2 regions of the Pseudomonas sp. DY-1 genome follow, and region 2 is predicted to be linked to the other one. Evidence: predicted binding sites of a transcription regulator. Region 2 holds the regulator's gene; the other holds the start of a gene.
The links. The regulator sigma-54, encoded in region 2, starts transcription at its own class of promoters, with help from an activator protein. The targets are predictions, from matches to a motif close to ANTGGCATNNANNTTGCTNT.
Positions count from the first base shown of each region.

Region 1: D6Z43_RS27655 (CmpA/NrtA family ABC transporter substrate-binding protein) is a predicted target of sigma-54. The motif match lies at 6,308-6,327, and genes of this name have one in related genera.

Region 1 is NZ_CP032616.1:5,873,589-5,884,260, reverse strand. Features, by position in the region: gene D6Z43_RS27710 (hypothetical protein) at 1-14, opposite strand, end outside; gene D6Z43_RS28035 (hypothetical protein) at 11-178, opposite strand; gene D6Z43_RS27705 (hypothetical protein) at 196-549, opposite strand; gene D6Z43_RS27700 (hypothetical protein) at 797-1,009, opposite strand; partial or broken gene D6Z43_RS27695 (DUF5447 family protein) at 1,013-1,299, opposite strand; gene D6Z43_RS28875 (DNA-binding protein) at 1,303-1,437, opposite strand; gene D6Z43_RS27685 (hypothetical protein) at 1,530-1,820, opposite strand; gene D6Z43_RS27680 (DNA-binding protein) at 1,817-2,032, opposite strand; gene D6Z43_RS27675 (helix-turn-helix transcriptional regulator) at 2,160-2,435, shown strand; gene D6Z43_RS27670 (hypothetical protein) at 2,575-3,753, shown strand; gene D6Z43_RS27665 (hypothetical protein) at 3,762-4,949, shown strand; gene D6Z43_RS27660 (hypothetical protein) at 5,104-5,856, opposite strand; gene D6Z43_RS27655 (CmpA/NrtA family ABC transporter substrate-binding protein) at 6,450-7,664, shown strand; gene D6Z43_RS27650 (ANTAR domain-containing response regulator) at 7,685-8,263, shown strand; gene D6Z43_RS27645 (CmpA/NrtA family ABC transporter substrate-binding protein) at 8,765-10,048, shown strand; gene ntrB (nitrate ABC transporter permease) at 10,063-10,672, shown strand, end outside.
Region 2 is NZ_CP032616.1:3,112,284-3,122,955, reverse strand. Features, by position in the region: gene yjgA (ribosome biogenesis factor YjgA) at 1-411, opposite strand, end outside; gene pmbA (metalloprotease PmbA) at 556-1,902, shown strand; partial or broken gene D6Z43_RS14740 (lyase family protein) at 2,086-2,628, shown strand; partial or broken gene D6Z43_RS14735 (Fe-Mn family superoxide dismutase) at 2,795-3,010, shown strand; partial or broken gene D6Z43_RS14730 (ZIP family metal transporter) at 3,072-3,957, shown strand; gene D6Z43_RS14725 (HPr family phosphocarrier protein) at 4,022-4,294, opposite strand; gene rapZ (RNase adapter RapZ) at 4,311-5,168, opposite strand; gene ptsN (PTS IIA-like nitrogen regulatory protein PtsN) at 5,178-5,642, opposite strand; gene hpf (ribosome hibernation-promoting factor, HPF/YfiA family) at 5,659-5,967, opposite strand; gene D6Z43_RS14705 (RNA polymerase factor sigma-54) at 6,052-7,548, opposite strand; gene lptB (LPS export ABC transporter ATP-binding protein) at 7,697-8,422, opposite strand; gene lptA (lipopolysaccharide transport periplasmic protein LptA) at 8,422-8,958, opposite strand; gene lptC (LPS export ABC transporter periplasmic protein LptC) at 8,945-9,514, opposite strand; gene D6Z43_RS14685 (HAD family hydrolase) at 9,523-10,047, opposite strand; gene D6Z43_RS14680 (KpsF/GutQ family sugar-phosphate isomerase) at 10,047-10,672, opposite strand, start outside.

The DNA.
Region 1 (10,672 bases), 2.8 Mb from region 2:
AGGATGAAATTCACGCCGTGTGCTCCAGCACCTGGGCCGGTAGCGGCTGTTCGCAGCCACCGGGGCAGGTGTGTTCATGGAGTTGCGGCAGGAGGTCGGACGCCGGGGCCGGTTGATTCCAGAGCTGGCCCATCGGTCGCCCGCAGCGGTCACACACGACGCGATCCAGAATCACCATGGCGGCGCCCTCCCCGGTTAGGACTTGGCCGGCTCGCTCGAAGGCTGAGCGGCAGGCTGCGACTGGCGGGAGCCTTGCGAGGTCGGACGCGGCTTGGCCGACTCGATGTGCAGGGCGAGGTTCTTGCCCTTGTTCTGGCCGCCCCGGTCCACCTCGAAGGTGATGCGGACCATTTCCAGCGGGGAGAACTGAGCGCCAGCGGCGAACACCTCATCCGCGTAATCGTCGGCCACCGCCATGCCGATGATGGAGAGGCCGTGCTCGGTCTTGCCGTCCGGCTCATCGCCGTAGAAGACCTTCACGTACTTGGCGCCTTCCATTTCGGTTTTTTGGGTGCCCAGGAATGCAACTTCCATGATTGAACGTGCCATTTGTGTTTCCTCACTTGGGTGCGCGACATGCGCGGTTTGCCTTTCAGCAGGCCGAGCGATCCCACACAGGCGAACTCTTGTTTTCGCCCGAGTGCTGTCTCGGTCTACCGGGGGTTAAAAACGTGGGCCTGCGCGGCCGGTTACTGGGTCAACACCAAGGGCTTTGCCCTTGTCATCCCACTCTTGCCGCCGAGGGCTCGGGAGCGCGGGGCGGTGGAGCTGCCCCTCTCTCCCCAGCCGAGGCTTTTCAGGGCGGGGCGCGGTCAAGGGTGCGCTCCGCCCGGCGCTCCGTTTGACCGAACGGTGAAGCGTGTTCGGACAAGCCGGTGCGGCGGCCCTGGACCGGGGCGAGTCCGGCGCGGGGGCGGCGGCGTGGGAGAAGCCCGAGGGCCTTGGCCAGCCGGAAGGTCAGCCAGGCGAACAGGGCCACGACCACGACGATGAATTGGGCGTCAGTCATGGCTCAGTCCTCGAACGGCTCGTAGATGGGCACGAAGGGCGTGGGCTTGCCGCTGTCGTACACAACGTTCCAGTACTTCGGGCGCGGCGGGCGGGCCTGTGTTTCTCGCAGAACGAGGCCGGCTGGCAGACCCAGCGCCCAGCGACCTTGGATATCTGCGCGGGGCGGCAGTGCTCGCAGGACATGGACCGGGAGGGCGCGCTCTTCGCCAGTTCGCGACGGGACCAGCAGACAGAGCAGTCGCAGTTGGCGGCGTGGGCGAGGCGGCGGTAGCGGTCGAGTGTGTTCATGGTTCACGCCGTCCACTCCTTTTCCAGTAACTGCTGGGTCAGGAGCGCCACGTTGACCATCACGTACTTGCCCACCTTGTGCGACGGGATGTAGCCGTTGCGAATCCAGCCCCACACCACGTCGTGGTCGTTGCCCATGCGAATCCAGTCCGCGAATTCGCGCCAGGGCATTACCGGGGCGGGCTGAGCAGGTCTTTGAGTGACAGGTCGAAGCGTTCCCTTTCCATTGCCTAGCGCTCCTTTGCTCGGGAATGAAGGTCGATGAAACGGGCCAGTGCGGCGGAGTCGGCCTGGGTGATCGCAGCGACGGCTTTTTGCTTGTAGCCGGCCAGGGCGTAGCGGCATGCGTTGGCGGCCAGAGTCATCAGGCGGATGTACTGGTCCGCATTTACGCAGCGGGCAATGCGATGCATCAGCACCAGTTGGTGGAAGAGCACCAGTGCGGACAGAGAGGCGCTTGGCTCGGAGTAGCGGATGGAGAGCAGAAGCGAACGCAGGCAGGCGGTGAGGTGAGCATTCATGCCGTCCACTCCTGCTCCAGGAGCCAGGTGCGGAGCATGGCGCTGTTGACCATGCGGCGCTTGCCCAGCTTCACGGTGGGCAGCACACCCTTCATGGCCCAGGCCCGGACAACGCCGTATGCGACGCCGTTGCGTTCGGCCCAGCTCTCGATGGTTTCAACGTCCTGTTGCGGGCCGATCAGCGCGCGCGGGTCAAGCTCTTCCAGTTCCATGGTTGTTCCGTCACTATTCGTTGCAATGCAAGCGATTCGCCTTTAATTGATCCAATATGGATCAACCTGAAACGAATAATACAGAAACAAATCCATTTTGGATAGATAACATATAGATCATTTCGTTATGATAAAGGCTCGCGTTATAGAAATTTTGAAAAGCTCCGGCATCCGCCTACCGGAGCTTGAAGAGCGGACGGGAATCAGCCGCTATACCTGGAACAATCTGAAGAACCCTGCCCGCAAGAGGGAGATCAAAGAAGAGGAGATTCTGGCTATCGCCAAAGTGTTCCCTCAATACAGGTGGTGGATGCTGACTGGTGAAGTTGCTCCAGAAATGGGCCAAACCAGTCCTGATTACGATGCAGCGCATTCAAACTTGCCAAATCAAAGCGCGGGATAGCAATTACTAAAGAAGTGACTAGGCGATGGTATGCCCAAGCAAGACGCGAACAAGGATGAAATAATTGAAATTTGTGCACACTCACGAACATATGCCCTTAAATAACCAAGGCTAATTTTTAAAATTAACAGGGAACGCCATGAAAGTCGCATCTCATCTTAGAGACTTAAGAATCAATGCTACCAATACCCTTATAGAAATGGAGATTGGGGAGTATGTTGGGATAATAAAAGGAGTCTTGGAAAACAACGTATTCCAGAGAAAAAGAGTACGCTCATCTAAAACTGTATACTCACTCCTTAAGCACGACCTGATGAGACAGTGCGTTATTCCACCGGTGGTATTAGCACTAACCACCACCATAAAAGATTATGACGAGAGCATTCCAGACGACGAAGGCAGATTCCTCGACGAGGTTATGCAAAACGCTTCAAACCTTGTGATTCTAGATGGACTACAGCGAACCTATACAATTCTCGACCTTCTCACCGAACTAACCGAAAAGAATGACATTGATACTCTAGAAAGCGTTCGTCGATCCAAAATACGGGTGGAGCTATATGTTGGCCTGAATCGCCTTGGGATTCTCTATCGAATGCTGACGCTTAATACCGGACAGACTCCAATGTCTTTGCGCCAGCAGATTGAAATTCTTTACCTTGACTATATCGAGACAGGAATAGATGGCGTTGAATTACTCCGAGAGAACGACAACAAGGTCGCATCCAGAATCAACCAGTACAACTTTAAGGACGTAGTAGAAGGGTTTAACGCCTACCTGGACAGAGATGAACTTCCAATAGAAAAGGCGGACATACTGGAAAACATTAACAGCCTTGAAAAACTCTCGAAAGAGAACCAAGGTACAGAGCTTTTTGAAAAGTACCTGGAGACACTGCATCACCTTGTCACGAAACTAGAAGAAATCTGCGGAGACTGCGAACTTTCTGAAGATTACTTGGAAAAAAATAATTCTCCCTTTGCAAAAAAACCTGTTCAGATCTTTAAAAAGCCGCAGGCCATGTCTGGACTAGGCGCCGCAATTGGAAAGCTAATTGACTTCCAATCTGTAAATAGCGTAGATGAAATTATAGAGATAATAAACACCCTCACCATTGACGATCCAGAGGAATTTCTAGAAGAAACCAACAACTCTTTGGACTGGCTAAAAAACAATGCCAGTAAAATTGGCAACGCCCAAAGAACTTACTTCACATTCTTCTTCAGAGACCTATTCAACAAAGACTCAGAAAGCTACAGAGACCTTACCAAAGCTTCCAAGACTGCTCTTAGGAAGTATCAAGCCCAAAACATGTAAGGTGCACTATGGCTTTTGAGTGTGTGCATCATGGAAAAAGCGTAAAGCTCGTTTACTCAGGATATTCGGAAGGACACCACACTGTATCCTTCGAAGAGGACCACGAACTTAGCTTCCAGATCTTTACGCCATTGACACTAATTGACGATTTTAAGGATAAGGAATTTGAGGTGCATTTCCTCCTCCGAAAAGGAGTCAAGGAAAATGACATATTTATCACGCACCTCAAAAAAGAATCGGACGAGCCTCGAATTGGCTGGTGCATCCCGATAAATGCGCTAGAGTCTTCGCTTCATAGTTACGCCAGCAGCCCTCACTTCTTGCGTTACGCATACAAAGCAATCGAACTGATCATCAACTCCTCGTTTGACGACATATACACTGAAAGACCAGACATCAGCGGAGATGAAAACATACGACTCTCAAAATTCTTTCATCCAGACACTGTAATCCTCGTTATTAGCAAGGAGACCCTGAATGGAGAAGGATTTGATATTAGCCGAGCAATACCATCCCTTATGAAATACGGCTTTAGTCCACTCACAATCAAAAACCCTGACCTCTCGCACTTTCATGCAAATCTGCCAGATGGCGACAAACTAAAATTACACTACATATCTGAAGAAGTTGAAAACAGCCACGTAATTTCATCCATCATGGGCAATCTCTTTCCATACGAAAACAATCCTGCATTTTGCTTCTTCTATGTCTATCAGGTCTTTGAGTTATTACTAGAAAACATCCTGAAGCATGAACAAGAAGCAGTGATAGATAATCTGTTCGCTTCGAAAGCTGACCCCTCAGCGACGAAGGACATACTGCGAGAGCTTCAAGTACTCAGCTCTGAAAAGGAGAGGATAAAGCTGCTCATCAATGAATATGCCAACTGTGCTGGCTCACTAGCAGACCTCAAAACTCAATGTGACTCATTCCTGGGCGGAGTTGCAAAGAAGACCGGAGTAAATTTCGAGGAATTCTTCTACCCAGTTAGAAATTTCATTTTTCATCAATTTAGAAATCTACCACCAACGCAAGAACAGACCCTCTCAAAAATCAATTCATCTACGATTGAATTTCTTCCAGAACTCTTGTTCAAGTTCAAAAAAAGGAAGCCAGCTCCAGCTCCAGCTCCAGCTCCAGCTCCAGCTCCAGCTCCAGCTCCAGCTCCAGCTCCAGCTCCAGCTCCTATTATTTAATGGCTGAACCAGATCCTCGAAAACAGGGAGCGAAATAGATTTACCCCCCAATTTAAATTCAAAAGAATTGAGCACTGCGCCAATCACTAATTTATTCAACATTCCGTTGATTGGCGCCATGAACACTAGCCAGGACGAGAGAGTTCTTCTACTGCTACTTAATTTCTTGGGCTTGGGCGAAGACTTTGAGTGAGTCCATCATCGTGTCAAGAAACTCGTCTATACCGGAAAAATCGAAGTTCTCATGGAGCCTTGAGGTCTTTTTTAAGGCTCTTTTGCACTTTATATATTCAAGGAACCCACAGTTCTTGGCGAGCATGAGGATGTCTCCATCCAGCATATCGGCAACCTCATTCAGAGACTCACCTTTCTTACTACGCGAGAACGATAGGAGAAAATCCTGAACTTTCCCAGTGGAGATATCAGGAATGATTTCTTTCTCTAACTTTTCCGTATATTGAATTGTGTGAGAAGCAGCCTCTTGGATTCTCTCCTTGCCCCTTAGCTGATAGGCCAGAACAGGTTTTTCACACGCCAATAGTTTCAGGGACTCCTCATAGCCAACCAAAAGCCCCTCATCAATCTCCATTCGTATGGACCCCACCATATTTGACAGATGAGCATAGACCGCCGCTTCAACCAACTCAGCAATAACAGGATCGGCTACTGGAATACCTCTCGCCTCAAACACTTTATTTACCTCCCTCATGAACCCTTCATAAAAACTATTGGGATCAATGAGCGTAGTATTTATGGTGTATCTGATCTCCATAAGATAATAAAGAACAAGACGAGCACTTCGCTTTAGCTCAACTCGCGCCTTAAGAAGGTATCCAACAGAACTTAGAAAGGCGGCAAAAGCAACCCCACAAAACCCGATAATCGCCGCGATAACTTCTGCGCTCATTTACAGACCTCCTCTGTCCCACATTGAGCTATTGCAACGATCCTACCGGAAAGGAAACCCTGCGGCGCGGCGGATGTAACGAAACCCGCGAGGTGTCGAAAATGTGTCGAATACACAGCGACACATAGCAACGAGACAAAGCCTTGGCAGGCCGAGTGATCAGGGCTTTGCACCACTTTGCAACCTACTGCGACCCACCTGAAACGGGTTCGATTCCCTTCGCCCGCTCCATACTCCTCACGGAACCGCTCTAGTACGGGCCTTCCGCGACGGCATTGAGGTTAATGGGTAGCTGTCAGTCCAAGAAATTCCATTTCTGAGGACTTACCCATGTCTAAACCTACGCAACTCATTCTCCATCTCGTCCTCGCCTCTGGCGTTGGCTTCCAGTACTACTTCATGCGCCATATTCCCGGCCTTCCCTGCCCTCCGTTCAGTTTCCTTGCTGAACGATGGCACATCACTTGCTGACACCAGCACTCCGAACGTCCTCCAACGGCGGAGACAGTTCATAGACGATGGCGTCGCTCCCGGTCACCAATCCCATGGTGACTGGGGCGGCGCCTTTTTCGTTCAGCGGTGGGACAAACAACATGACCGACAAGAGTTGCACCCGTAACGACAATCTCGCCTGGGTCGCGGGCAGCGATGCCCCGGAAAAGCGCACTGTGAACCTGGGCTTCATGGCCCTTTCCGACTCCGCCTCGCTGATAGTCGCGGCTACCCAGGGGTTCGCCCAACCCTATGGACTGACCCTGGAACTGAAGCGGCAGACCTCCTGGGCCGGCCTGCGCGACAGACTATTGAGCGGCGAACTGGACGCCGCGCATTCGCTCTATGGACAGGTCTACGGCACCCACCTGGGACTGGGCAGCGCCCCGACCGAAATGGCGATCCTCATGGGACTTTGCCAGAACGGCCAGGCGATCAATCTCTCCGAACCGCTGCGTCAGGCAGGCGTGACCCGTGCCGACGCCCTGGCCGCCCGGGTGCGCCAGCACGGTGCGAAGCTGACCTTCGCCCAGACTTTTCCCACCGGCACCCATGCCATGTGGCTTCACTACTGGCTGGCGGCCCAGGGTATCCACCCGCTGGAAGACGTGAACACGGTGGTGCTGCCACCTGCGCAGATGGTCCAGCATCTCAAGACAGGACACATCGACGGTTTTTGTGCCGGCGGCCCCTGGGGCGCGCTCGCCGTGGATGAGAAACAAGGCTTCACCCTGGCGACCAGTCAGATGATCTGGCCAGACCACCCGGAAAAGGTGCTCGCCTGCACTCGCGCCTTCGTGGAGCAGTACCCCAACACCGCCCGCGCCCTGACCATGGCGGTGCTCGAGGCTAGCCGCTTCATCGACGCCAGCGACGACAACAAGCGCAGCACCGCCCAACTGATCAGCGGCGGCGAATACCTCGATGCACCACTCTCAGCCATTGAGCCGCGTTTTCTCGGTTTCTACGAGGACGGCCTCGGCTACGCCTGGCGCGATGATCACCCGTTGCGCTTCTTTGCCGACGGAGAGGCGACCATGCCCTGGCTGTCCGATGGCATGTGGTTCATGACCCAGTTCCGTCGCTGGGGGCTGCTCAGGGAAGACCCGGATTACATCGGCGTGGCCCGTCGAGTCCACCAGCTTGCGCTCTACCGCGAAGCGGCCGAAGCACTGGGCATCGTGGTCCCCGAGCACCCCATGCGCAGCTCCAGGCTGTTCGACGGCCATGTCTGGGACGGCACCGATCCGGCCGGCTACGCCCGCAGCTTCGCCATCCATGCCCGCAGCTCCGCCATTGCGGCTGCTTCCCTCTGACGCCTGGAGTTGATCACAGCATGCTCCGCATTCTCCTGATTGATGACACCCCGAAGAAAGTCGGCCGTCTGCGCAATGCCCTGGTGGAGGCCGGTTTCGAGGTCATGGACGAAACCGGCCTGAGTATCAACCTGCCTGAGCGGATCGAAGCCGCGCGCCCCGATGTCGTGCTGATAGACACCGAATCCGCGGGTCGCGACATGATGGAACAGGTAGTGATGGTCAGCCGCGACCGGCCTCACCCGATCGTCATGTTCACCGACGACCACGATCCCGAGCTGATGCGCCAGGCGATTCGGGCCGGTGTCAGCGCCTACGTGATCGAGGGCATTCACGCCGAACGCCTGCGGCCGATCCTGGACGTGGCCATGGCGCGCTTCGAGGCTGACCAGGCCCTGCGTACCCAGTTGCTGGTGCGGGATACCCAATTGGCCGAACGCAAACGCATCGAGTTGGCCAAGGGCCTACTGATGAAGATGAAAAGCTGTGACGAGGATGCCGCCTACACCTTGATGCGTCGCCAGGCCATGGGGCGTCAACAACGATTGATCCAGGTGGCCGAACAGATCATCGCCACGCACGAGATGCTCGGCGTCTGAACAGCGAGTAGAAATCGGCCAAGTCCATGTGGGTGCAAACTCATCGCTCCACATGGACAGGGCAAACACCCGCGACAACCTCAAGCCACACACCGTACGCAGGCGCACTGTGGTGCGGTCCGTCGTTGCCCCAGACACAGGACTACGTTCCTGGCATCCGCCCCTCGCCGCACTCCTACTCCAAGTGAACCAAAACCGTTCAGGCCACCTCTGCACCGCACGAACATGGCTCAGTGCCGCCAGCCTGTCCGCACTTTTACCCAAAGAGTCAAGCTGCTGATTTAAAAGACAATAACGACCTAAAGCAGCCTGCCGAAGTCATGGCTTCGGGCTGCTGGGCAAGCTGGCAAGGCGTTTGCAGTCTCACCTGCAGAATCTTGCGTAGCGCGCCAACGGCGGTGGGCCGCGGATCACGGACAACGGCGTCCGTCAGAGCTCCTTTCCTTCTCGGGAGCTCTGGCGTGCGCCGTTTTTGTTTTGCCCTCCATTCAGGACAGCACCATGAGCGAACGTGATTCCAAAGACCCGGTGAACAACAGTCGTCGCAACTTCCTCAAGCAATCGATCGCCATTGCCGGCACGGTCGGTGGCGTGACCGCCCTCGGCCTCTCCGCCCCCGGTTTCCTGCGCAGCGCGGCCTGGGCCGCCGGCTCGGATGCACCGGAAAAGACCGCCCTGAAGGTCGGCTTCATTCCCCTCACCGACTGCGCCTCGGTGGTCGTGGCCGCCACCCAGGGCTTCGCCGCCAAGTACGGCCTGTCCATCACACCCAGCAAGGAAGCTTCCTGGGCTGGCGTGCGCGACAAGCTGAACACCGGCGAACTCGATGCCTCCCACGTGCTCTACGGCATGATGTACAGCTCCCAGCTCGGCGTTGCCGGTCCGCAGAAGAACATGGCGGTGCTCATGGGACTGAACCAGAACGGCCAGGCCATCACCCTCTCCCGCCAATTGAAAGAAGCTGGCGTGACCAACGGTGAACAACTCGCCGCGCATATCAAGAAGGGCGGCAACCCACTGACCTTCGCCCAGACCTTCCCCACCGGCACCCATGCCATGTGGCTCTACTACTGGCTGGCCAGCCATGGCATCAACCCGCTGACCGATGTGAAGACCATCACCGTGCCGCCGCCGCAGATGGTCGCCAACATGCGCGTCGGCAACATGGACGGCTTCTGCGTCGGCGAGCCCTGGGGCGCGCGGGCGATCTTCGACAAGATCGGTTTCACTGCCACCACCACCCAGCAGATCTGGGCGGACCATCCGGAGAAGGTGCTGGGCTGCTCGCGCGATTTCGTCGAGCAGAACCCCAACACCGCACGGGCACTGGTGATGGCCCTGCTCGACGCCAGCCGCTTCATCGAGGCCAGCGACGAGAACAAGAAGGCCACCGCCAAACTCATTGCCGGCAAGGCCTACGTGAACGCCCCGGTGGACGTCATCGAGCAGCGCTTCCTCGGGCACTACGAGGACGGCCTGGGCAACAAATGGGATGACAAGCACGCCATGGCCTTCTGCAAGGACTGCAACGTGAACTTCCCTTGGCTCTCCGACGGCATGTGGTTCATGACCCAGTTCAAGCGCTGGGGCCTGATCAAGCAGGACCCGGACTACGCAGCCGTCGCCGCCCAGGTCAACCAGACCAAGCTGTTCAGTGAAGCGGCCAGCGCCCTCGGCCTGCCGGTTCCGGCCAGCCAGATGCGCGGCAGCACCCTGATTGACGGCAAGCTGTGGGACGGCTCGAACCCTGCCGCCTACGCCCAGTCCTTTGCCATCAAAGCCTGACCCGGGAGGTAACGATGAACGCTCCGGTAACTCCGCCGCTGCCTCTGCCGGCCAAGGCCGCACCCAGCTCCGCTCCACGACTGGCCAAGCCAGCCGTGGAGTTCTTCAACAACCTGGCACGGGCACTGGTCCCACCACTGCTCGGCCTGCTGCTGTTCATCGGCCTCTGGGCCCTGGTGGCGACACGCAGCGAAGGGTTGCCGGGGCCACTGTCGACCTGGCATTCGGCGCTGGAACTCTTTGCCGATCCCTTCTACGACAACGGTCCCAACGACATGGGCATCGGCTGGAACATCCTGCACTCGCTGGGCCGGGTCGGCCTGGGCTTCGGCATGGCGGCGCTGGTAGGTATTCCCCTGGGTTTCGCCATCGGCCGCTTCACCTTCCTGGCCGGAATGCTGTCCCCCATCATCAGCCTGCTGCGCCCGGTGTCGCCGCTGGCCTGGCTGCCCATCGGCCTGCTGGTGTTCGAGGCCGCTGGCCCCGCGTCGATCTGGGTGATCTTCATCAGTTCGATCTGGCCGATCATCCTCAACACCGCCGCCGGGGTGGCCAGCGTGCCGCAGGACTACCTCAACGTGGCGCGGGTTCTGAAGCTCTCCGAGTTCAAGGTACTCACCCGCA
Region 2 (10,672 bases):
GCCGCGCAGGTGCTGGCGGTCGGTTTCCGGGTAGTCGGCGACGAAGCTTTCCAGGGCGGCATCGCCACCCTCGATCAGGCGGTCGCGCCAGCGCTCCAGCGCGTGGAAGCGTTCGTTGTACTCACGGGTGGAGCTGTCGAGCTGGTCGATCAGGCTGACGATGGCCTCGATGTCCTGCTCGCGCATGAGCTTGCCGATGTACTGGATGTGCCGTTTGCGGGCGACATGCGCCTTATGCTTCGGCGCTTCCGCCAGGGCCTTTTGCAGCGCGTCGGTCAGCGGCAGCTTGGCCAGCACGTCGGCCTTGAAGGTAGTCAGGCGCTCGCCGAGTTCCTGCAGGGCATGCAGTTCGCGTTTGACCTGGGTTTTGCTCTTCTCTCCGGAGAAGTCGTCGTCGAAAAATTCAGACATGGGGGTGGTCCAATGGGAAACGCCGCCATGATAACCAGTCGGGGCCGCGTTGTCCGGCCCGGCTGGCGCCGCTGGAGTGCGGTAAATGCGGTGAGGCGCCGGGTTGCGCCTGCCGCGTCGAACAATATTTGAACTGGAGTGGCTATGAGTGAAGTAGAAGTGGTCGGCCCGGAGGCATTGCCGGAACTGCAGGCGCGGGTCGAACGCATCCTCGCCGAGGCCCGGCGCCAGGGCGCCAGCGGCTGCGAGGTGGCTGTTTCAGTAGAGCAGGGACTGTCCACCACCGTTCGCCAGGGCGAGGTGGAGACGGTCGAGTTCAACCGTGACCAGGGATTCGGAATCACCCTGTACGTGGGCCAGCGCAAGGGCTCGGCCAGCACCTCGGCCAGTGGTGAGGACGCGATTCGCGAAACGGTCGCCGCTGCGCTCGCCATCGCCAAGCATGCTTCCGAAGACGATTGTGCCGGCCTGGCCGACGCGGCGCTGATGGCCCGCGACCTGCCGGAACTCGATCTCTACCATCCCTGGTCGATCACCCCGGAGCAGGCGGTGGAGCAGGCGCTGATCTGTGAGACTGCGGCGTTCGAGACCGACAAGCGCGTGAGCAAGGCAGACGGCACCACCCTCAATACCCACCAGGGTTGCCGGGTTTACGGCAACAGCCATGGTTTCGTCGGCGGCTATGCGAGCACCCGCCACAGCCTGAGTTGCGTGATGATTGCCGAGCAGCAGGGGCAAATGCAGCGCGACTACTGGTATGACGTCAGCCGTATTGGCAGTCAGCTGGCTGATCCAGCCAGCATCGGCCGTCGCGCCGCCGAACGCACCGCAGCCCGTCTTGGCGCCCGGCCGGTGCCCACTTGCGAGGTGCCAGTACTGTTCGCCGCTGAGCTTGCAACCGGCTTGTTCAGTAGCTTCCTCGGCGCCATTTCCGGCGGCAATCTCTATCGCAAATCGTCGTTCCTCGAGGGCGCGCTGGGTCAACGGTTGTTCCCCGAGTGGCTGTCCATCGACGAGCGTCCGCATATTCCGCGTGCGATGGCCAGTGCGGCGTTCGACAACGATGGTCTGGCGACCTATGCCAAGCCCTTCGTCGAGAAGGGCGAGCTGGTGTCCTACATCCTTGGCACCTATTCCGGACGCAAGCTGGGGCTGCCGAGCACTGCCAACGCAGGTGGTGTCCACAACCTCTTCGTCAGCCATGGCCAGGAAGACCTCGCAGCCCTGATGCGCCGCATGGGTCGCGGCCTGCTGGTGACCGAGCTGATGGGACAGGGGCTGAACATGGTGACCGGTGACTACTCCCGTGGTGCGGCCGGTTACTGGGTAGAGAACGGCGAAATCCAGTTCCCGGTGCAGGAAGTGACCATTGCCGGCAATCTCAAGGATATGTTCCGTCAGATCCTTGCCGTGGGCAGCGATCTGGAACTGCGCGGCAATATCCGGACAGGCTCTGTCCTTATTGAGCGAATGACCGTAGCCGGCAGTTGATCCAGCCGCTCCATCCCCGTAGAGACGCGCCTGCCAGGGCGCGTTTTCGTTTGCGGCCGCACCGCAGTCCGTCAGGGCGGCTTGCATCCCTCTGCATTCAAGTGGTCATGATTGACCAACTCGATGCCCGCGTCGCCATGACTCCGCGCCACTTCCACGGTAGCCGGCTCCGGCCTGGCGCCTATTCCGGTGCGTATGTGGCAGGTGCTCAATGGCCGGGCGCAGCAGATTCAGGCCAATATCGAGCATCTGCGGAACCTGCAGCCGGCGCTCCAGCAACTGGCCCAAGGCGGGACCGCCGTGGGGACTGGTATCAATGCTCACCCGCGTTTCGCCGAGACGTTCTGCCGTGAACTGAGCGAGTTGACCGGTCAGCCGTTCACTCCGGGCCGAAATTTCTTCGCACTGATCGGTTCGCAGGACGCGGCAGTAGCGCTATCCGCGGCCCTGAAGACCACTGCCGTATCGCTGATGAAGATCGTCAACGACCTGCGCTGTACGGACTCCGGTTCGCTGGCGGGCCTTGCCGAGATCGAGCTCGAGGCGCTCCCGCCCGGCTCTTCGATCATGCCTGGCAAGGTCAACCCGGTAATTCCCGAAGCGACCGAAATGGTTACCGCAGAGGTGATCGGCAACGACGCCGCGATCGCAATTGCCGGGCAGTCCGGCAACTACGAGCTGGACGTGATGCTACCGGTAATTGCACACAACCTGCTCGGCGCGATTGGCGATGTCGGTCTGCCCGACTCCCAGGGGGAAGCGGCGCTGCGCCATAGCCGCACTACTACACGAGTCTGCTCGAATTCATCAGTGAATACGGCGCCTCCCCTCGCAACGACCGGTTGCCCGGCGTCGGAAGTAATGCGCCTGCGATGCCGGGCCACTTCTCCACTTGAGCGTGGCCAGGACGGGGCATCTGCTGGTGGAAAGTTCGGCCAACCAGGACAGTCCCTTGATGCAGGGAAACACACCGATCCTGGGGCTGGACGTCCAGGAGCATGCCCATTACCTGCGATACCAGAATCACAGGCCCGACTACATCGGCGCCGTCTACAACGTCGTTGATTGGGCTGAGTTTGGTCAGCGCTACCGGCAGGCCCTGATCTGAACCGCTTGGTGGACGAAGGGCGGGCCTCCGTTCGCATCTACGAAATTCAACAAGGTCCAGCATGCAGACTTTTTTGATTACCAGCGGCCGTTCCGTCCGTCTGTTCATTGGCGCGCTGGTGGCACTGGCTGGCCTCTTTATCCTGTTGATGCAGGCGTCGATTGCCTTGCGTCTGGTGCTTGAGGCGCATCTCTGGCAGGCGCTGCGCGCCGGTTCGCTTTGTGCGCTGGGAACGGCACTGGGGGCACTGCTGGTGCTTTTCCTGCGCAGTATCTCCGGATGGCTTTCCGATAGTCTGATGGGCTTTGGGGCTGGGGTCATGCTCGCCGCCACCGTGTTTTCCCTGCTGATGCCTGGGCTGGCAGCCGCAGGGGAACTGGGGTTCTCGAAGTGGGCGGCGGGTGCACTGATGAGCTTCGGTCTGCTACTGGGCGCGGCCTGTTCGGTCTTGGCAAGGTGCTGCCGCAGCCGCGGTTGGAGTTAGATGGTCAGGGCAAGCGGGTGATCATCACGCCGCGCGTGCTGCTTTTCGTTATCGCGATCGTGCTACACAACATTCCAGAAGGAATGGCCGTCGGAGTCGCAGCAGGGGCGGGGCTGGCGGGTGCCGATAGCCTGGCCCTGGGAATTGCACTGCAAGATATTCCGGAAGGACTGATTATTTCCCTTTTACTCGCCGGTTGCGTATGTCGCGAGGCCGCGCGCTACTGATCGGCGCTGCGTCTGGCCTGGTGGAGCCGCTATTCGCAGTGCTCTGTGCCTGGTTGGTCCAGGTTTCGGTGCTGTCATTGCCCTGGGGATTGGCCCTTGCCGCAGGCGCGATGCTCTTCGCCGTAGTCCAGGAGATCATCCCCGAGTCTCACCGAAAAGGGCATGAGACAGCTGCCAGCCTGGGTCTGGCTGCGGGCTTCTGCCTGATGATGGTGCTGGATACTGCGCTGGCCTAACGGCGGTAGGTGAATCGTGCCTTGCTTCTTGTTGGCGGGAGCCTGAGCGGGGGCAGGGAGGGAATTACTCGCCTTCGTCGAACTTGTTGTTGATCAGCTCGATCAAGGCATTGAGGGCGTCGTCATCTTGCTCGCCTTCGGTATGCAGGTGGATGGGGGTGCCTTTACCTGCGGCGAGCATCATTACCGCCATGATGCTTTTCCCGTCGACCAGGCTTTCCGATGTGCGACCCACGCGAATCTGGCAGGGATAACGACCGGCCACGCCGACGAACTTAGCCGCTGCCCGGGCGTGCAGGCCAAGCTTGTTGATGATTGTGATCTCGCAGGCGGGCATCGCGTTTCCAATCCTTCTAACTGAGGTCGCGGTGGCGAACCTGGACATTCTTCAAGCTGGGTTTCAGTGCCGCCCCCAGGCGATTGGCAATGTACACCGAGCGGTGGTGCCCACCGGTGCAGCCAATGGCAATAGTGACATAGGCCCTGTTACTGGCGGCAAAGCGCGGTAGCCATTTACTCAGATAGCTGTGGATATCCTGATACATCTCCTCCACATCCGGTTGGCCTGCGAGATATTCTTCGACCACCGAATCAAGCCCCGAATGGTCGCGCAACTCCGGCTTCCAGTAGGGGTTGGGCAGGCAGCGCACATCGAACACCAGGTCGGCATCCACAGGCATGCCACGCTTGAAGCCGAATGACTCGATCAGGAAGGCCGTACCGGGCTCGGGTTGATTGAGTAGGCGTAGCTTGATGCTGTCACGCAGCTGGTAAAGATTGAGATGCGTGGTGTCGATCTTCAGGTCGGCGAGATCGGCGATGGGTGCCAACAGCAGTTCTTCGTCCCGGATGGCTTCGGCCAGGGAGCGATTGTCATTGGTCAGTGGATGGCGCCGGCGTGTTTCGGAGAAGCGTTTGAGAAGAGTGTCGTGTTCGGCGTCGAGGTAAAGCACGTCGCATTTGATGTGACGATTGCGAGCCTCGACGAGCAGCTCGGGGAAACGTTGCAACTGACTGGGCAGGTTGCGCGCGTCGATGGATACAGCCACCTGGGGTTGCAGCAGTTCGGTGTGCAACAGTGCCCGCTCGGCCAGCTCGGGAAGCAGGGCGGCAGGAAGGTTGTCGATACAGTAGTAACCGTGGTCCTCGAGAACATCGAGGGCGGTGCTCTTGCCCGACCCGGAGCGGCCGCTGACGATGATCAGGCGCATGATGAAGCCCTAGCGTCCGCTCTGCACGTCCACCACTACCTGGTAGAGGCTGGTGCTGTCGGGAGCCTGGCGCAGACGCTCGCGCACATCGCTGCGGTCAAGCATGCTGGCTATCTGTCGGAGCAATTCAAGGTGCTCATCGGTGGCAGCTTCCGGGACCAGCAGGACAAACAGCAGGTCAACCGGAGCACCGTCGATGGCGTCGAAATCAACTGGCGCGTCAAGGCGCAGCACGGCGCTTATGGGCGCGATGCAGCCGATGAGGCGACAGTGGGGAATGGCGATGCCGTTGCCGAAACCGGTGGAACCGAGCTTCTCCCGGGCTACCAGGCTTTCGAAAATATCCTGGTTATCGAGGTCGGGGAGGTCACGGGAAACCAGCTTGGCAATCTGTTCCAGTACACGCTTTTTGCTGCCGCCCGGCACGTTCACCAGGGAACGGCCGGGGGTCAGGATTTGCTCGAGTCGAATCATAAGAGGGGGAAGAGTGTCAGCGGGCCGTAGCGCCCTGCTGGCGATTCAACTGCTTTTCCTTGTGTTTGATCAGTTGGCGGTCAAGTTTGTCGGTGAGCAGATCGATGGCGGCGTACATGTCTTCATGTTCCGCATTGGCCACGACCTCCCCGCCGGCGATGTGCAAGGTGGCTTCGATCTTTTGTTTCAGTTTCTCGACCTCCATGATGACTTGCACATTGGTGATCTTGTCGAAGTGGCGCTCGAGCCGGCCAAGTTTCTCGCCGACATAATCGCGCAGGGCGTCGGTCACATCCAGTTGATGTCCACTGATGTTGACTTGCATACCGCTTTCTCCTTATTGCCCGTGTATAAGAGACAGGCTAACGGGCCTGCCACCGGAACACTTTGGCGTGGGTCAATTTCCGCGTCACATCAGTCGCTTCCGCTCGCTGGAAGGCGCTATCCCAAGGGATTCGCGATACTTGGCTACTGTGCGACGGGCCACTTGAATGCCCTGTGCCTCCAGTAAACCAGCGATCTTGCTGTCGCTCAACGGCTTTTTCGGATTTTCCGCTGCGACCAGTTTCTTGATGATTGCGCGGATCGCGGTAGACGAACATTCACCGCCTTCCGAGGTGCTTACGTGGCTGGAGAAAAAGTACTTCAGCTCGTAGATTCCGCGGGGAGTGTGCATGTATTTCTGGGTAGTCACGCGCGAGATTGTGGACTCGTGCATACCTACGGCTTCGGCGATGTCATGCAGGACCAGGGGTTTCATCGCCTCTTCGCCATACTCCAGGAAGCCGCGCTGGTGCTCGACGATCTGGGTGGCGACCTTCATCAGAGTCTCGTTTCGGCTCTGCAGGCTCTTGATGAACCAGCGAGCCTCCTGAAGCTGATTGCGCATGAAGGTGTTGTCGGCGCTGGAATCGGCGCGACGAACGAAACCCGCGTAGTGCGGATTGACCCGCAGGCGCGGTACGGCTTCCTGGTTTAGCTCAACCAGCCAGCGTTCGTTGTGCTTGCGGACGATCACGTCGGGTACGACGTACTCGGGTTCGCTGGCTTCGATCTGCGAGCCGGGACGTGGATTCAGGGCCTGAATCAGTTCGATGATCTGGCGCAGTTCGTCTTCCTTGACCTTCATGCGCCGCATCAACTGGCTGTAGTCACGGCTGCCGAGCAGGTCTAGGAAGTCACCAGCCAGACGTTGGGCCTCGGTCAGCCACGGGGTGCCCGGAGGCAGCTGGCGAAGTTGCAGGATCAGGCATTCGCGCAGGTCGCGGGCACCGATGCCTGCGGGCTCGAACTGTTGGATGCGATGAAGGACGACTTCGACTTCGTCCAGCTCGATACCGAGCTCGGGGTCGAAGGCCTCGACTATCTCTGCCAGCGTCTCTTCGAGGTAACCGTCGTTATTGATGCAGTCGATGAGGGTGACACCAATCAGGCGGTCGGTGTCTGACATGGGGGCCAGGTTCAGCTGCCAGAGCAGGTGGCTCTGCAGGCTTTCACCGACCGAGGTGCGCGAGGTGAAATCCCACTCGTCGTCATCGTTGCTCGGCAGGCTGCTGGCGCTGGTCTGGTAGACATCTTCCCAGGCCGTATCGACAGGGAGTTCGCTGGGAATGCGTTCGTGCCATTCGCCATCTTCCATGGCTTCGGCATTGGTTTCGACGCTGGACTCCTGGAAGCTGGCTTCCTGGCTACTCGTGTTAGGCAGTTGGTCGCCTTCGGCCATCGGGTCGGAGGTGTCGAAATCGTCGCCATCCTCCTGCCGCTCAAGCATGGGATTGGACTCCAGTGCTTCCTGGATCTCCTGCTGGAGGTCCAGGGTGGAGAGTTGGAGTAGGCGGATGGCCTGTTGCAGCTGAGGGGTCATCGTCAGCTGCTGGCCCATCTTAAGGACTAGCGATGGTTTCATGGCAGAGGGCTTAGCACCTTGATTCGCCGGCGCTCACGCGCCATCCACAACAGGGCGCCGAAGCGCCACCAGGAAGCAAATTATATGCCTGACCTTGAAGGATTTTCCTAGCTCGCGCAACCCATCTTGTAGGAGATGTCGCGGGAGGCTACAGGCGGAACTCGTGGCCCAGATAGACTTCCTTCACCAGCTGGTTGGCCAGGATGGCTTCCGCACTACCCTCGGCAATCAGTTGTCCGTCACTGACAATGTAGGCGGTCTCGCAGATGTCCAGCGTTTCACGGACGTTGTGGTCGGTGATGAGCACACCGATTCCCTTGGCCTTGAGATGATGGATTATCTGCTTGATATCGCCCACGGAAATCGGGTCCACGCCGGCGAACGGTTCGTCCAGCAGGATGAATTTCGGGGAGGTAGCCAGCGCCCGGGCGATTTCCACCCGACGGCGCTCACCGCCTGACAGGCTCATGCCGAGACTGTCGCGAATGTGGCTGATGTGGAACTCCTGCAGCAGGCTTTCCAGCTCCTTGCGGCGCGTGGCGCGGTCGAGGTCCTTGCGGGTCTCGAGGATCGCCATGATGTTGTCCGCCACGCTGAGCTTGCGGAAGATCGAGGCTTCCTGCGGCAGGTAGCCGATGCCCGCACGGGCGCGGCCATGCATGGGCTGATGGGTGACGTCCTGCTGGTCGATCAGGACGCGGCCCTGGTCGGCCTGAACCAAGCCGACAATCATGTAGAAGCAGGTGGTCTTGCCGGCACCGTTGGGGCCGAGAAGGCCAACGATTTGTCCGCTGTCGATCGACAGGCTGACATCGCGGACCACCTGGCGGCTCTTGTAGCTCTTGGCCAGATGCTGGGCTTTGAGAGTCGCCATTACTGTGCTTTCTGCTCTTTCTTCTTCGGCTGGATGACCATGTCGATTCGCGGACGCGGAGTGGTCACGTTATTGCCGGTAGCGCGGCCTGCGTTGACGATCTGGCGCTGGGTGTCATAGACGATCTTCTCGCCTTCGAAGGTGTTGCCTTCCTGAACCACCTTGGCCTGGTCGAGCAGAATGATGCGCTCGTTGGCCGCGAAGTACTGGATGGTCAGGCCATAGGCCTTGACTATTTCCTTGTCCACCGCAGGCTTCTGTTCGTAGTAAGCGGGCTTGCCGACCGAGGTGAAGACCTCGACATCGCCATTCGCGTCCTGGGTAATGGTGACGGTATCGCCGGTGATCTTCAGGGTTCCCTGGGTGATCACGACGTTGCCGCGGTAGACCGCGACGCCCTGCTTGTCATCGAGCTCGGCGCTGTCGGCCTGGACGCGAATCGGTTGATCGCGGTCCGTGGGCAGGGCCCAGGCGGCAGCACTTCCGAGTGCGGTACCCAGGCTGAGCAACAGGGGGAGGGTTTTAACGAACCTCATGCTGGCCTCTTACGTTGGACTGCAGGATCATCCTGCTGTCATTCAAGTACGCTTTCATTCCTTGTGCCGTGGTCACCCCATTGGCCGCGTCGATTCTAACGGCTTGCTGGGTCTGCGCATATTCCTCGTCAGGGAACACGGTCAGGCGGCTAGTGGTCAGGATGGTCGGGCGCCCCTTGCCGTCGGTGCGCGCCACCCGGACCTTGTCGATCAGTTCGACCTGCTTGCCTTCAGGGCCGACTTCGCCTCGCTCGCTTTGTACGTGCCAGGGGTATGCGGTGCCGCGATGCAGGAGCAGGTCCGGATTGGTCAGCAGTGTGACATCAGTGGCCTTTATATGTTCGAGGTGGGTCGCGGTCATTTCGTAGTGGAGCTTGCCATCTTCCTGGAACTGGGTGCTCTTGCCATTTTCCACGTAGAAATCGATGGCGTTGTCGTTGCCTGTGGCTGCTGTCCGGTCCATGAAGCTTTCGGGACGGATATTCCAGTACCCCAGAGCGATGAGTAGCGCCGCGATCGGGGTCAGGATCAGCGCAAGGCGGATGTTCTTTGGCATGAAAAACCTCAGAGATAAGCAGCTTGCGCCGCTTCCAGGCTGCCCTGGGCGCGCAGTATGAGTTCGCAGAACTCACGGGCTGCGCCTTCGCCGCCACGTGCCTGGGTGATGCCATGGGCATGCTGGCGGACGAAAGCATCGGCGTTGGCCACGGCCATGCCCAGGCCGACACGGCGAATCACCGGTAGGTCGGGAAGGTCGTCACCGAGGTAGGCGACCTGATCATAATTCAACCCCAGTTCCGCGAGCAGGCCGTCGAGGACAGCCAGTTTGTCTTCGCGCCCCTGGAACAGATGCTGTATGCCGAGGTTCTGTGCGCGACGCTCGACAACCTCCGACTGGCGGCCGCTGATGATGGCAGTGCGCACGCCAGCATTCATCAGCATCTTGATGCCTTGGCCGTCGAGGGTGTTGAAGGTCTTGAATTCTCCGCCGCCGGGTAGGAAGTAGAGGCGGCCGTCGGTCAGCACGCCGTCCACGTCGAACACGGCCAGGCGAACGGCCTTGGCACGAGTGAGGAGTTCATTGCTCATCAGATCACTCCGGCGCGGGTCATGTCATGGATATGCAGGGCGCCGATGGGGCGGTCGTCTTCATCGACCACAACCAGCACGTTGATCTTGTGGTCGTCCATGATCTTCAGCGCTTCAGCTGCAAGCATGTCGGGGCGTACGGTCTTGCCGTGCACCGTCATGACGTCGTCGATGCTGGCCTGGCGCACATCGACACCTTTGTCCAAAGTGCGGCGCAGGTCGCCGTCGGTGAATATGCCGGCGAGGTGGCCGTCACTTTCCACCACCGCGGTCATGCCCAGGCCCTTGCGTGTCATTTCCAGCAGGGCTTCGCGCAGCGGCGTACCGCGGGCGACGCTGGGCAGGCTTTCGCCGCTGTGCATGATGTTCTCCACCTTGAGCAGGAGGCGACGGCCAAGCGCGCCGCCCGGATGAGAGAAGGCGAAGTCTTCGGCGGTGAAACCACGAGCTTCCAACAGGGCGATGGCCAGAGCGTCACCCAGGACCAGCGCCGCAGTGGTGGACGATGTGGGAGCCAGGTTTAGTGGGCAGGCTTCCTGGCCTACTCGAGCATCCAGATTCGCAGCTGCGGCTTTGGCCAGGGGCGAGTCCGGATTGCCAGTGAGGCTGATCAGGGTGATTCCCA